3 regions of the Castellaniella sp. genome follow, and region 3 is predicted to be linked to each of the others. Evidence: predicted binding sites of a transcription regulator. Region 3 holds the regulator's gene; each other region holds the start of a gene.

What was found. Region 3 encodes NrdR, which represses ribonucleotide reductase genes. Its sites were predicted from a motif close to CACNANATNTNGTG; they were not measured.
Region 1: the regulator NrdR is predicted to act here: its motif matches at 1,839-1,852, upstream of VDP81_RS13200 (ribonucleoside-diphosphate reductase subunit alpha).
Region 2: the regulator NrdR is predicted to act here: its motif matches at 2,338-2,351, upstream of VDP81_RS02390 (ribonucleoside triphosphate reductase).

The regions. Positions count from the first base shown of each region.
Region 1 covers NZ_JAUCCU010000002.1:345,268-349,430, forward strand. The annotation lists gene VDP81_RS13195 (EAL domain-containing protein) at 1-1,750, shown strand, start outside; gene VDP81_RS13200 (ribonucleoside-diphosphate reductase subunit alpha) at 1,956-4,163, shown strand, end outside.
Region 2 covers NZ_JAUCCU010000001.1:487,151-491,313, forward strand. The annotation lists gene VDP81_RS02370 (cytochrome P450) at 1-586, shown strand, start outside; gene VDP81_RS02375 (class II glutamine amidotransferase) at 751-1,581, shown strand; gene VDP81_RS02380 (oxidoreductase-like domain-containing protein) at 1,665-1,862, shown strand; gene VDP81_RS02385 (DUF2249 domain-containing protein) at 1,967-2,206, shown strand; gene VDP81_RS02390 (ribonucleoside triphosphate reductase) at 2,390-4,163, shown strand, end outside.
Region 3 covers NZ_JAUCCU010000001.1:1,382,394-1,386,556, reverse strand. The annotation lists gene VDP81_RS06670 (YbhB/YbcL family Raf kinase inhibitor-like protein) at 1-203, shown strand, start outside; gene glyA (serine hydroxymethyltransferase) at 367-1,611, shown strand; gene nrdR (transcriptional regulator NrdR) at 1,645-2,112, shown strand; gene ribD (bifunctional diaminohydroxyphosphoribosylaminopyrimidine deaminase/5-amino-6-(5-phosphoribosylamino)uracil reductase RibD) at 2,096-3,256, shown strand; gene VDP81_RS06650 (riboflavin synthase) at 3,289-3,924, shown strand; tRNA gene VDP81_RS06645 (tRNA-Ser) at 3,974-4,064, shown strand.

The sequences.
Region 1 (4,163 bases), on a different contig from region 3:
CCAGGACGTCACAGAGCGCCGCCGGATGCAAGACGCCCTGCGCGATAGCGAACACCATTTGCGTACTTTGCTGGATCATCTGCCAGTCGGGGTATGCCTGGTGGATGCCCAACAGCAGATTGTGTTTCGCAACCAGCAATTCCTGCAGATTTGCGGTTATGACATCCAGGACATGCCGGATGTCCGGGCCTGGTGGATGCTGACCATCCCCGATTCCCATGACCGGCGCGAAATCCGCCGATCCTGGGAACGCCAGTGGCGCCCGGATGCCAAGGTCGGCGAAACGCGCGCGCATCTGGAAACCTTGATTCTGTGCAAGGATGCCACGGTCCGTTTGGTTGAACTGTCCGGCTTGAAATTCGGCGCTGATTATCTGATGACCATCGTGGATCTCAGCGCCCGCAAGGCCGCCGAGGAAGAAATCCACTACCTGGCCTATAACGATGCCCTGACTGACCTGCCCAATCGCCGCCTCCTGGTGGATCGCCTGGAACAGGCGCTGGCCCTCAGCAGCGGCCATCGGCAGTACGGGGCTTTGCTGATGCTGGATCTGGATCACTTCAAGACACTCAACGAGACCCGCGGCCATGAGGCGGGGGACGAGCTGCTGCGCCAGGTAGCGTATCGCCTGCGCACGGGCTTGGCCCAGGCCCATACCATCGCCCGCCACGGAGACGATGAATTCGTGATCGTGTTGACCGACCTTGCCGAGCAGATCGAGGATGCCGCCCGAGAGGTGGAATCCATCGGCCAGCAGATACTCAATCTCCTGCGCACGCCCTATCAACTGCAAAATACCTACTATCATTCCAGCGTCAGTGTGGGGGCCTGCCTGTTTCGCGGGCGTGGCGAGAAGGTCGATGAACTGCTGCGGCGCGCCGACTTGGCCATGTATCAGGCCAAATCCGCCGGGCGCAATACCTTGCGTTTCTATGATCCTCGCATGCAGGATGTGGTGCATGGGCGGGCTGCCCTGGAAGCGGATATCCGGGTGGGGCTAGAGCAAAACCAGTTCGAGCTTTTCTACCAGGCGCAGGTGGGTCCACAAGGAATTATTGGCTGTGAGGCGTTGCTGCGTTGGCAGCATCCGCGCGATGGCTATGTGCCGCCCGCTTCGTTCATTCCTTTGGCCGAGGAAAGCGGCCTGATCCTGCCTTTGGGCGACTGGGTCTTGCGCACGGCCTGCCAGCAGCTGGCAAAATGGGCTGAAGATCCGGCCATGGTCGGTTTGCGCGTGGCCGTCAATGTCAGTCCGCGTCAATTCCGTCAGGCTGATTTTGTCGATCAGGTGCTGGCTGCACTGGCCGGCACCGGGGCTGATGCCCATCTGCTGGAGCTTGAACTCACCGAGGGCCTGTTGCTGCAGAACCTAGAGGACACGGTCCAGAAAATGGAGCGCTTGAAGCGCTATGGCCTGAGCTTTGCCCTGGATGATTTCGGCACGGGTTATTCATCGCTGGCTTATCTTAAGCGACTGCCGCTGGACCAGATCAAGATCGACCAGAGCTTTGTGCGCGATGTGTTGACCGATCCCAACGATGCCACGATTGCACGCACCATTGTGGCCCTGGGCATCAGCCTGGGCTTGCGAGTCATCGCCGAAGGCGTGGAGACCGCCGAGCAGCGTGATTTTCTGCAGCGTCATCATTGCCATACCTGGCAGGGATACCTGTTCAGCCGCCCGATTCCGCTGGCCGATTTCGAGGCGCTGGTGCGTATGGATCGGCAGACCAGGATGCCGCTGATTTAACAAACCGTTTCAACTCCGGGAGGCCGCGCCATTGTTGGTTTGCGCGCTGCCCAGCGGTCTGGCGGGCAGGTTTTGGTCATTTTTCGACCACTACATGTAGTGTGTTTGTTGTAGCATATGCACAATATTTGGTGTGAATTGCCAGCACAACAGAATGCTGACCGCAGCACATCATCACCCACTCCCACCCAAAGAAGATACTGCCATGATCAAGACCGTCGTCAAACGTGATGGACGCAAAGAACCTTTTATTCCGTCCAAGCTCAATGGCTGGGGTGAATGGGGTGCCACCACATTGGGCGATCGCGTGGATTGGCCGTCCGTGGTGCTGGAGACCGTCACCAATATGCCCGAGGAGTGCTCCTCGGAATTCCTGCAGATACAGTTGATCCGACACTGCCTGGATGCCGATACCTGGTCGTATAACCGCATGGCCGGGCGCTTGTATGCCGCCTTGGCCCAAAAAGAACTGAAAGACGTCTGCGGCGGGGCTTTTCCCTCGGTGTTGACCTTGCATCGCCTGCTCGAACAACTAGGCTACATGGAGCGCCTGGATTATTCTGAAGAAGAATACTTTCAGGTCGAGGGCATGATCGATCACACGCGTGATTTCGAATATGCTCACTATCAGATTCATACACACCGGTCCAAATACGCCATCTCCGACCGCGTCAAGGGCATACACTACGAGACCCCGCAGTTCGTCTACATGCGCATGGCCATGGCGTTGGCGGTGGACCAGCCGCGCCAGCGCCGCATGAACGACGTGGCGAAATTCTACGAACACCTGTCTAAAAACCGCATCAACGCCCCCACGCCCAACCACATCAATCTGGGTACTCCTTTGCGTGGCTATGCCAGTTGCTGCCTGTATGCCTCGGGCGATTCAGCGCGATCCATCGCGGTGGGCAACCATATTGCCAATACCATGACCTACATGAGCGCCGGCATCGGGTCCTACCTGCAGACGCGCTCGGTCAATGATCCCGTGCGCGGCGGCGTGATTCGTCACCAGGGGAAGCTGCCCTATCTGCGCGCGGTCGTGGCTGAAATCAAGGCCAATCTGCAAAATGGCCGTGGCGGTGCCTGCACCAGCTATTTTTCCATCTTCGACCCCGAGGTCGATGTGCTGCTGCGCCTGAAAAACCCCATGTCCACCGAGGACCGCAAGATCCGCGGTATGGATTATTCCTGGGGCGGCAATCGTTTTTTTGCCCGCAAGGTCGCCCGCAACGAAAACATCTTTCTGTTTAACTGCTATACCGCGCCAGATCTCTACGATGCCCTGTACAGCAGCGACGAGGCCCGCTTCGAGCAGCTCTATGCCAAATACGAAGCCGATCCCAGCTTCAAGAAACAGACCGTCAATGCCCGCGAACTGCTGATCACCGCCATTAACGAGTGGAACGAAACGGGCCGCGTCTACGAGCACAACATCTACGAGATGAATCGTCATACGCCCTTCAAGGGCACGATTTACAGCTCTAACCTATGCTCCGAGATCGCCTTGCCCACGGAGCCCTACAACCACATCACCGAGCTTTACCAGACGACGGACATCAGTCTGGTGGAATTCGAGGATGCCGATGGACGCCTGCATACCCTGCAGCCGGGTACCGGGATGGTGGACACGACCCGTGGTCAGATCTATCAGGAAGACCTGGCCGCCGGCGACACCTTGGCCGATGGCCGCCAGGTGGCGCGCATCGTGCGCTATTCCTCGCCCGAGGTCGCTACGTGCAATCTGGCCGGCATTGTGGTGTCCAACATCGAGTCCGATGCCCAATACCAAGAGGTCGCCTACTACGCCTTGCTGATGATCGACAAATGCATTCACCTGGCTGACTATGAACTGCCACACGTCGGGGTCACCTCCAAGGCCCGGCTGAACGCAGGGGTGGGGATGCTGGGTCTGGCCCATTTGATGGCGCGTAGCCATAAGCGCTACACCGAAACCGAAGGCAAGCAATTCGTGCATTGGGTGGCCGAACGCCATTATTACCATCTGGTGCAGGCCAGCCTCCAACTGGGCCGTGAACTAGGTAACGCCCCGTGGATGCACAAGACCCGCTGGCCTCAGGGCTGGTTGCCGATCGACACCTACAACCCCAACATAGACAAGGTCGCTGATTTTAAAAACCAGTACGACTGGGAATCCCTGCGCGCCGAGATCGTTGCCAATGGTGGTATCCGCAATTCAGTGGTGGCTGCCCACATGCCGACCGAGACCTCGGCGAATTCATCGGGCACCACCAATGGCGTCTATCCGATTCGCGAACTCACCATGATCAAGACCGATAATCAGCGGGTCAATTACTGGGCCGCTCCCGAAGGCGATGAACTCGGTGCCTGGTATGAATCCGCCTGGGAAGTCCCGGCCCAGGACATGACTGACATCTATGCCATTATTCAA
Region 2 (4,163 bases), 900 kb from region 3:
CCCGGACGACATCACCACCAGCCTGATGCGCGATACCGTCAACGGCCACCCGCTGACCGAAGACGAAATCGTCAGCATCCTGCGCAACTGGACCGTGGGCGAGCTCGGCACCATGGCCTCCAGCATCGGCATCATTGCCCATTACCTGGCTATCCACCCCAAGCTGCAAGACCAATTGCGACACCAGCCCGAACTGGTCGGGGCGGCCAATGATGAAATCCTGCGTATGCACGCCCCCCTGATCGCCAACCGCCGCACCCCCACCTGTCCGGTGCGGGTGGGCAGCACCCAGATCCAGCCCGGCGAGCGCCTGACCCTGATCTGGGCCTCGGCCAATCGCGACGAAGCCGTGTTTGGCGACCCGGACGAATTCCGTCTGGACCGCGATCCCAAGCTGAATCTGTTGTACGGCGTGGGTATTCATGCCTGTCCTGGCGCCCCCCTGGCCCGTCTGGAAATCGAGGCCATGATCCAGGCATTGCTGGCCGGCACCCAGGCCCTGCAACCCAGCGACGAACACCCCCCCATCCCCGCCATCTATCCCGCCAGCGGCTACCGCCAGGCAATCCTGATGCTGCGGCAATAGGCGATACGGATACAACTGCAAAAAGTGTGGCTTGCCGATGACAAGCCAGTTGTTCATGGCTGTCTGTTATGCGCTTATTCCTGCGACCTCGGCGGCACGGGGTTACAATTCAAGCCTGAACTATCCCGGCATTGGATTCCGGGGTCATTTTCCTGGGGTCTGCCATGTGTCAGCTACTGGGCATGAATTGCGCCACGCCGACCGATATCACGTTTTCTTTTACGGGCTTTGCCGCCCGCGGGGGAGACACCGACCATCACGCTGATGGCTTCGGGATCGCCTTCTACGAAAACCGCGGTTCTCGTTGCTTTCTGGATAATGCCCCTTGCTGCCATTCCCCCGTGGCCGATCTGATCAAGCGCTACCCAATCAAATCGCGCAACGTCATCGCCCATATCCGCAAAGCCACCCAGGGCGCGCTGGAACTGGAAAACTGTCATCCCTTTGTGCGCGAGCTTTGGGGACGGCACTGGCTGTTCGCCCACAATGGCGACCTGAAATCCTTTGAACCAACCCTGCAGGGCGATTTCTTGCCGATTGGACAGACCGACAGCGAGCATGCCTTTTGTTTCATGATGGAAGGCCTGCGCCATCGATTTGGCCGCACCGAGCCAGACGACCAAGCGCTGTTCTCCGCCGTAGCCGAAATGACCGCCGAACTGACCCAGTATGGAGTCTTTAATTTTCTGCTGGCCAATGGCCGCTGCATGCTGGCACATTGCTCCACCAGCCTGTCCTATATCACTCGCGCCTGGCCCTTCCAGGTGGCCCATCTGGTCGACACGGACATCACACTGGATTTTGCCCACTACGCCAAACACGGCGACTGCGTATCGGTCATCACCACCAAACCCCTGACCGACAACGAGACCTGGATTCCCTTTCGCGCCGGCGAATTGATGATGTTCATCGATGGCCGCGTCCAATCCAGCGTGCGCATCGATATCCCCGAAGCCATCCAGCGCAGCAACCAGGCCAACCTCAGTTGCGTCTGAACATCGCGCCTGCGTGCGCATGACCAAGCCATCTGGGCCAGCGCAGCGGGCAGACCTTCGGCAACCGGCCCACCCTGAAGAAGATGACGAATACACCTGCCTTGAATGATGACCCACGCCCCATCGAGCCCATCGAGCCCGACCTGAACGAATGCTGCGGCAACGGCTGCACCCCCTGCGTGTACGACACTTACGCTGACGAAAAGCGCGCCTGGCAACAAGCCATTAAAGACTGGGAACAACGCCACCCCGACCAGTCCGGCGCCACGCCTATCCCTTGATCGGCATAGGGCTACCCCCCCAGACCAGCCCCCTGCGTTCCTATAATCAGAATCTCCAATTCATTTTTCAGGAATAACGCACCGTGGCCTCTGACGCTATCCCCATGTTTGCCGAAAACACCTATCCCCTGGACGCCCGGGGCATTGCCAAACGCTTTCGCCATGCCGCGATCTTTGGTGCTCTGTCGGCCTTGCAGCCTGGCGAAACCATGCGTTTTTGCAACGACCACGACCCCCTGCCCCTGCTGCAGCAACTGAAAAACCACTTTGGCGAAAACATCCAGTTTGAATACCTGGCCCGCAACCCAGGCGAAATCGTCATTGATTTCCATATCGTGCCGTAAGCACGATCAGCCCCCCAGGCCTTCGGCCTGACAAACACCGCCGATATTTTCTGGCGGTTTTTTTTATCCCCGCCACACTGGAATTAATCCGGATCAAGCCTATCGAACAAATCCACCAAATCGCTTGATACCACTATATATAGTGTTTACTATCCAACAAAGCACAATATATAGGAACAAACCATGGATACCCCAGCGCCCACCCGGACTGCCAAAAACGTCGATACTGCCTTCGACAACCGCCCAATTCCGCAGATCGACGTCATCCGATCCATCGACGAATACCTGCAGCAACAAGACTGGCGCGTCAATGCCAATGCCAATCAAGGCTACTCGCTGGGTGGCCTGATCCTGAACACCTCAGGCAAGATGATTGCCAATTATTGGCTCAGCCATGTCTACCCGGAAATCATCGGCCAGGCGCACCGCCAGGGGGACCTGCACATCCACGACCTGGATATGCTGTCCGGCTATTGCGCGGGCTGGTCGCTGCGTACCCTGTTGACCGAAGGCCTGAACGGCGTGCCCGGCAAGGTCGAATCCGCCCCGCCACGGCATATGTCCAGCGCAGTCGGCCAGATCGTCAACTTTCTGGGCACCCTGCAAAACGAATGGGCCGGCGCCCAGGCCTTCAGCTCCTTTGACACCTATATGGCGCCTTTTATCCGCCAGGACGGCATGGACTACGCCGCCGTGCGCCAATGCATGCAGGAACTGATCTTCAACTTGAACGTGCCTTCGCGCTGGGGCACACAGACCCCATTCACCAACCTGACCTTCGACTGGGTCTGCCCCGAAGACTTGCGCGATCAGGTTCCGGTGATCGCCGGTCAGGAAGTCGCGTTCACCTACGGCGAACTGCAGGCCGAGATGGACCTGATCAACCAGGCCTACATCGAGGTCATGATGGCGGGCGACGCCCGTGGCCGCGCCTTTACCTTCCCCATCCCCACCTACAACATCACGCCGGACTTCGACTGGGACAGCCCCAACGCCCAGCGTCTGTTCGAGATGACCGCCAAATACGGCTTGCCCTACTTCCAGAATTTCATCAATTCGGAACTGAAGCCGAACATGATCCGATCCATGTGCTGCCGCCTGCAACTGGATCTGCGCGAGCTGATGAAACGCGGCAACGGCCTGTTTGGTTCTGCTGAACAAACCGGCTCGCTGGGCGTGGTCACCATCAATTGCGCCCGGCTGGGATACCTGCACCGGGGCGATGAAGCTGCCCTGCTGGCCCGCCTGGACACTCTGCTGGAGCTGGGTCGCGACAGCCTGGAAATCAAGCGCCGCGTCATCCAGCAGCACATGGATCAGGGCTTATTCCCCTATACCCGGCGCTATCTGGGCACCCTGCGCAACCATTTTTCCACACTCGGGGTAAACGGCATCAACGAGATGATCCGCAACTTCACCGCAGACGCGCATGATCTGACCAGCGCCTGGGGCCATGACTTCGCCGTGCGTCTGCTGGACCATGTCCGCACCCGCATGCTGGAATTCCAGGAATCCACCGGGCATATGTACAACCTGGAGGCCACCCCCGCCGAAGGCACCACCTACCGTTTCGCCAAGGAAGACCGCATGCGCTGGCCCGATATTCTGCAAGCTGGGACAGCGGACATGCCGTACTACACCAATTCGTCCCAATTACCGGTGGGCTTTACCGACGATCCCTTTGAGGCCCTGGAACGCCAGGACGAGCTGCAGCGCAAATACACCGGGGGCACCGTGCTCCATCTGTACATGACTGAGCCTCTGTCTTCCGCCGAGGCCTGCCGCACCCTGGTGCGCCGCACCCTGAGCCGATTTTCACTGCCCTACATCACGATCACGCCCACCTTTTCCATTTGCCCAAAACATGGTTATTTGCCGGGACGGCATGATTTCTGCCCGCACTGCGACGACGAACTGATACTGGGAAAACAGCAGGAGACTCAGCCAGACACCAGCC
Region 3 (4,163 bases):
GCTACGACGGCCCTTGCCCGCCCTGGAACGACGCCCTGATGCATCGCTATATTTTCACGGTGTATGCCCTGGATATTGCCGAATTTCCCCTGGATGGCCGATTTACCGGCGCCCAGGCGCTAGCCGCTTTGCAGGGCCATACGCTGGCCAGCGCCAGCATTACCGGCACCTACACGCTCAATCCGCGCCTGCACGCCCTGTAGCCCGCTGCTGCTCTATCTGCCACGCGCCTGGGCTGGCTGCCTTTTCAGGTGGACCATGCTAAAAGGCGCACAGTGTCCGCCGCTAGTCGTTCGCGCTAGAATGATCGGATTTGCCGCGCAGCGTACGCGCATCCCTTTTCTTCCCTCCTTTCCAGGAACCCTCATGTTTGACCGCTCCCGTACCCTTGATCAGGCTGATCCCGCAATCTGGGCAGCCATCCAACAAGAAAACATCCGCCAAGAGCAACACATCGAGCTCATCGCATCGGAAAACTACACCAGCCCGGCGGTGATGCAGGCCCAAGGCTCGCAGCTCACCAACAAGTACGCCGAAGGCTATCCGGGCAAGCGCTATTACGGTGGTTGCGAATACGTCGATATCGTCGAACAGTTGGCGATCGACCGGGTCAAGGAAATCTTCGGTGCCGAATCGGCCAACGTCCAGCCCAACTCCGGCTCGCAGGCCAACCAGGGCGTCTACATGGCCGTGTTGAAGCCCGGCGACAAGGTCCTGGGCATGAGCCTCGCCGAAGGCGGTCACCTGACACACGGTTCGCCGGTCAACGCTTCAGGCAAGCTCTACGAATTTCATTCCTACGGCCTGGATGCCAACGAAGTCCTGGACTACGACAAGCTCGAAGAACTGGCGCGCACCATCAAGCCCAAGCTCCTCGTCGGCGGCGCCTCGGCCTATTCCCTGCACATCGACTTCGAACGCATGGCCCGCATCGCGCACGACAACGGTGCCCTGTTCATGGTCGATATCGCCCACTATGCCGGGCTGGTGGCCGGGGGCATTTATCCCAATCCCGTGCCGCACGCCGATTTCGTCACCACCACCACCCATAAATCCCTGCGTGGTCCGCGCGGTGGCGTCATCATGATGAAATCCGAATACGAGAAAATCATCAATTCGGCCATCTTCCCGGGGATTCAGGGCGGCCCCCTGATGCACGTCATCGCCGCCAAGGCAGTTGCCTTCGGCGAGGCCTTGCAGCCCGAGTTCAAAGCCTACGCCGCCCAGGTCGCCGCCAATGCCCGCGTGCTGGCCGAAACCCTGGTCAAGCGCGGTTTGCGCATTGTCTCCGGGCGCACCGAAAGCCACCTGATGCTGGTCGATCTACGTGCCAAGGGCATCACCGGCAAGGTCGCCGAAGCCGTGCTGGGCCAGGCCCACATCACGGTCAATAAAAACGCCATTCCCAACGATCCTGAAAAGCCCTTTGTCACCAGCGGTATCCGTCTGGGCACCCCCGCCATGACGACCCGCGGCTTCAAGGAATCCGAGACCGAGCTCACCGGCAACCTGATCGCCGACGTGTTGGATAACCCCAACGACGAGGCCAACATTGCCCGTGTGCGCGAGCGTGTCAACCAGCTGACAGCCAGTCTGCCGGTCTACCGCTAACAGGACGGGCGCCTGCGGGCGCCCGGTACACAGATGAAGTGTCCATTTTGCAGTTGTCCCGACACCCAGGTGGTTGACTCCCGGGTTTCCGAAGAAGGCGATACCATCCGCCGTCGGCGGCGCTGCACGGCCTGCGACCGGCGCTTTACCACCTACGAACGCGTCGATCTGATGATGCCTGCCGTGGTCAAGCGCAATGGTTCGCGGGTGGACTTCAATCCCGCAAAATTGCGCGCCAGCATGGCGCTGGCCTTGCGCAAACGCAGCGTCAGCGCTCCCGCGCTGGACGCCGCCGTGGTCCGCATCCAGGAAAAACTCCTGACCAGCGGCAAACGCGAAATCACCTCCGATCAGGTCGGCGAGCTCGTCATGGCCGAATTGCGCCAGCTCGACCAGGTCGCCTATGTCCGTTTCGCATCGGTCTATCGCAGCTTCGAAGACATCCGCGAATTCGCCCACACCATTGATGAGTTTCGCTCCCCGGATGATCATACCCCCTGATTTCTCCACCGAAGACCACCGCTGGATGCGCCGGGCACTGGCTGTGGCTGAAAAATCCCTGTTTCTCAGCAGCCCCAACCCCCGCGTGGGTTGCGTGCTGGTGCGGGATGGCCGCTGGCTGGCCGAAGGCCACACACAGCGGGTCGGCGAACGTCACGCCGAAGCCGAGGCCCTGTGGCAGGCGGCCCAGCAGGGCATAGACATCGCTGGCGCCACCGCCTATGTCACCCTGGAACCCTGCAGCCATCAGGGCCGCACCCCGCCTTGCGCCCAGGCCCTGATCGACGCAGGCATTCATCGCGTCGTCGTGGCTTTGCAGGACCCCAATCCCCTGGTGGCCGGCCGCGGCATTGCCTGCCTGCGCCAGGCTGGCATCCAGGTCGATGCAGGCCTGATGGCTCAGGACGCTTTGCTGCAGAACCCTGGGTTCTGCGCCCGCATGACGCGCGGTACCCCCTGGTTGTGGCTGAAATCCGCCATGTCCCTGGATGGCCACACTGCTCTGCCGGACGGCCAGTCCCAATGGATTACCGGCGACCATGCCCGCGCCGATGGCCACCACTGGCGTGCCCGCGCCTGCCTGGTGCTGACCGGGATCGGCACTATCCTGGCCGACAACCCCCAAATGGATGTGCGCGCCGTACCCACCTCGCGCCAGCCCATCCGCGCGGTGCTGGATAGCCAATTCATTATTTCCGAACAGGCGCGGATCTTCAACGGCAACCCCGTCTGGATTTTCACCTCACGCCCTGATGGCGCCAAGGCCGCCCGTTTGGCCGGACGCAATGTCCGCGTTATCATCCTGCCTCCGTCTGTCAGCGGGGCACTAGATCTGGATGCCCTGATGCAGTGGCTGGGCCAGCACGACATCAACGAGGTACACGTCGAGGCCGGTGCCCGCCTGCAGGGTGCTTTGGTGGCCGGAGGCCATATCGATGAATGGCTGGTCTATGTGGCCCCCTGCATTCTGGGCGACGGCCAGGGTCTGGCCGCATTGCCCAGCGCATTGCAGACCTTGGCCCAGGCCCCTCGATACCAGTTTCTGGACGCCCGGCCCATTGGTCCCGACCTGCGCCTGCATCTGCGTGACACTGCCCGCTGGCAGGCCCTGAGTACCGCTTGTGGCCTGCCCAGCAGTGCGTAAAACCACCCATTCTCAAAAAGGATGACATGATCATGTTTACAGGAATCGTCGCGGCGGTAGGCCGCATTACCCAGGTGAGCCCGCTGGGCGACCAGGCCGAATCCGGCGTGCGTCTGATGATCGATGCCGGCGGCTTGCCGCTGACTTCCAGCCGTCTGGGCGACTCCATCGCCATTCAGGGTGCCTGCATGACCGTCGTTGCCCTGCACGATGAACAATTCGAAGTCGATGTCTCGCGCGAAAGCCTGGTGCGTACCTGCGGCCTGGAAGCACCTGGCGAGGTCAATCTCGAACACGCCCTGTGCGTGGGCGACAGCCTGGACGGCCACCTGGTCTCCGGCCACGTCGACGGTATCGGCCAGGTCACCTGCTTTGACGCGGTCGGCGAGTCCACCGAACTGCGTATTATCGTGCCCGCCCACCTGTCCAAATACATGGCTTACAAAGGCTCAGTCACCATCAACGGCGTCAGCCTCACGATCAACCGCGTCGATGATCAGGAGGAAGGCACCGAAATTTCCATCAACCTGATCCCCCACACCATCCAGGTCACTACCCTGCGCAATCTTCAGGTCGGCACCAACGTCAACCTGGAAATCGACCTGATTGCCCGCTACGTCGAACGCATGGTCGGCAGCATGGGCTCCGTCATCATGCCTGCCATCTAAATCGTGCTAGAATTACGGACTTCGTTTGTTTGGTTTTACCAGACATGCAGGACAGGTGGCCGAGCGGTTGAAGGCGCACGCCTGGAAAGCGTGTATACGTGAATAGCGTATCGGGGGTTCGAATCCCCCTCTGTCCGCCAGGATCCGAAATGGGGTCAGACACCATTATTAAAAAATAATGGTGTCTGACCCCATTTTCTTGTTCCGGGCTCTAGGCGCTACCCCATAAACGGGAGGTG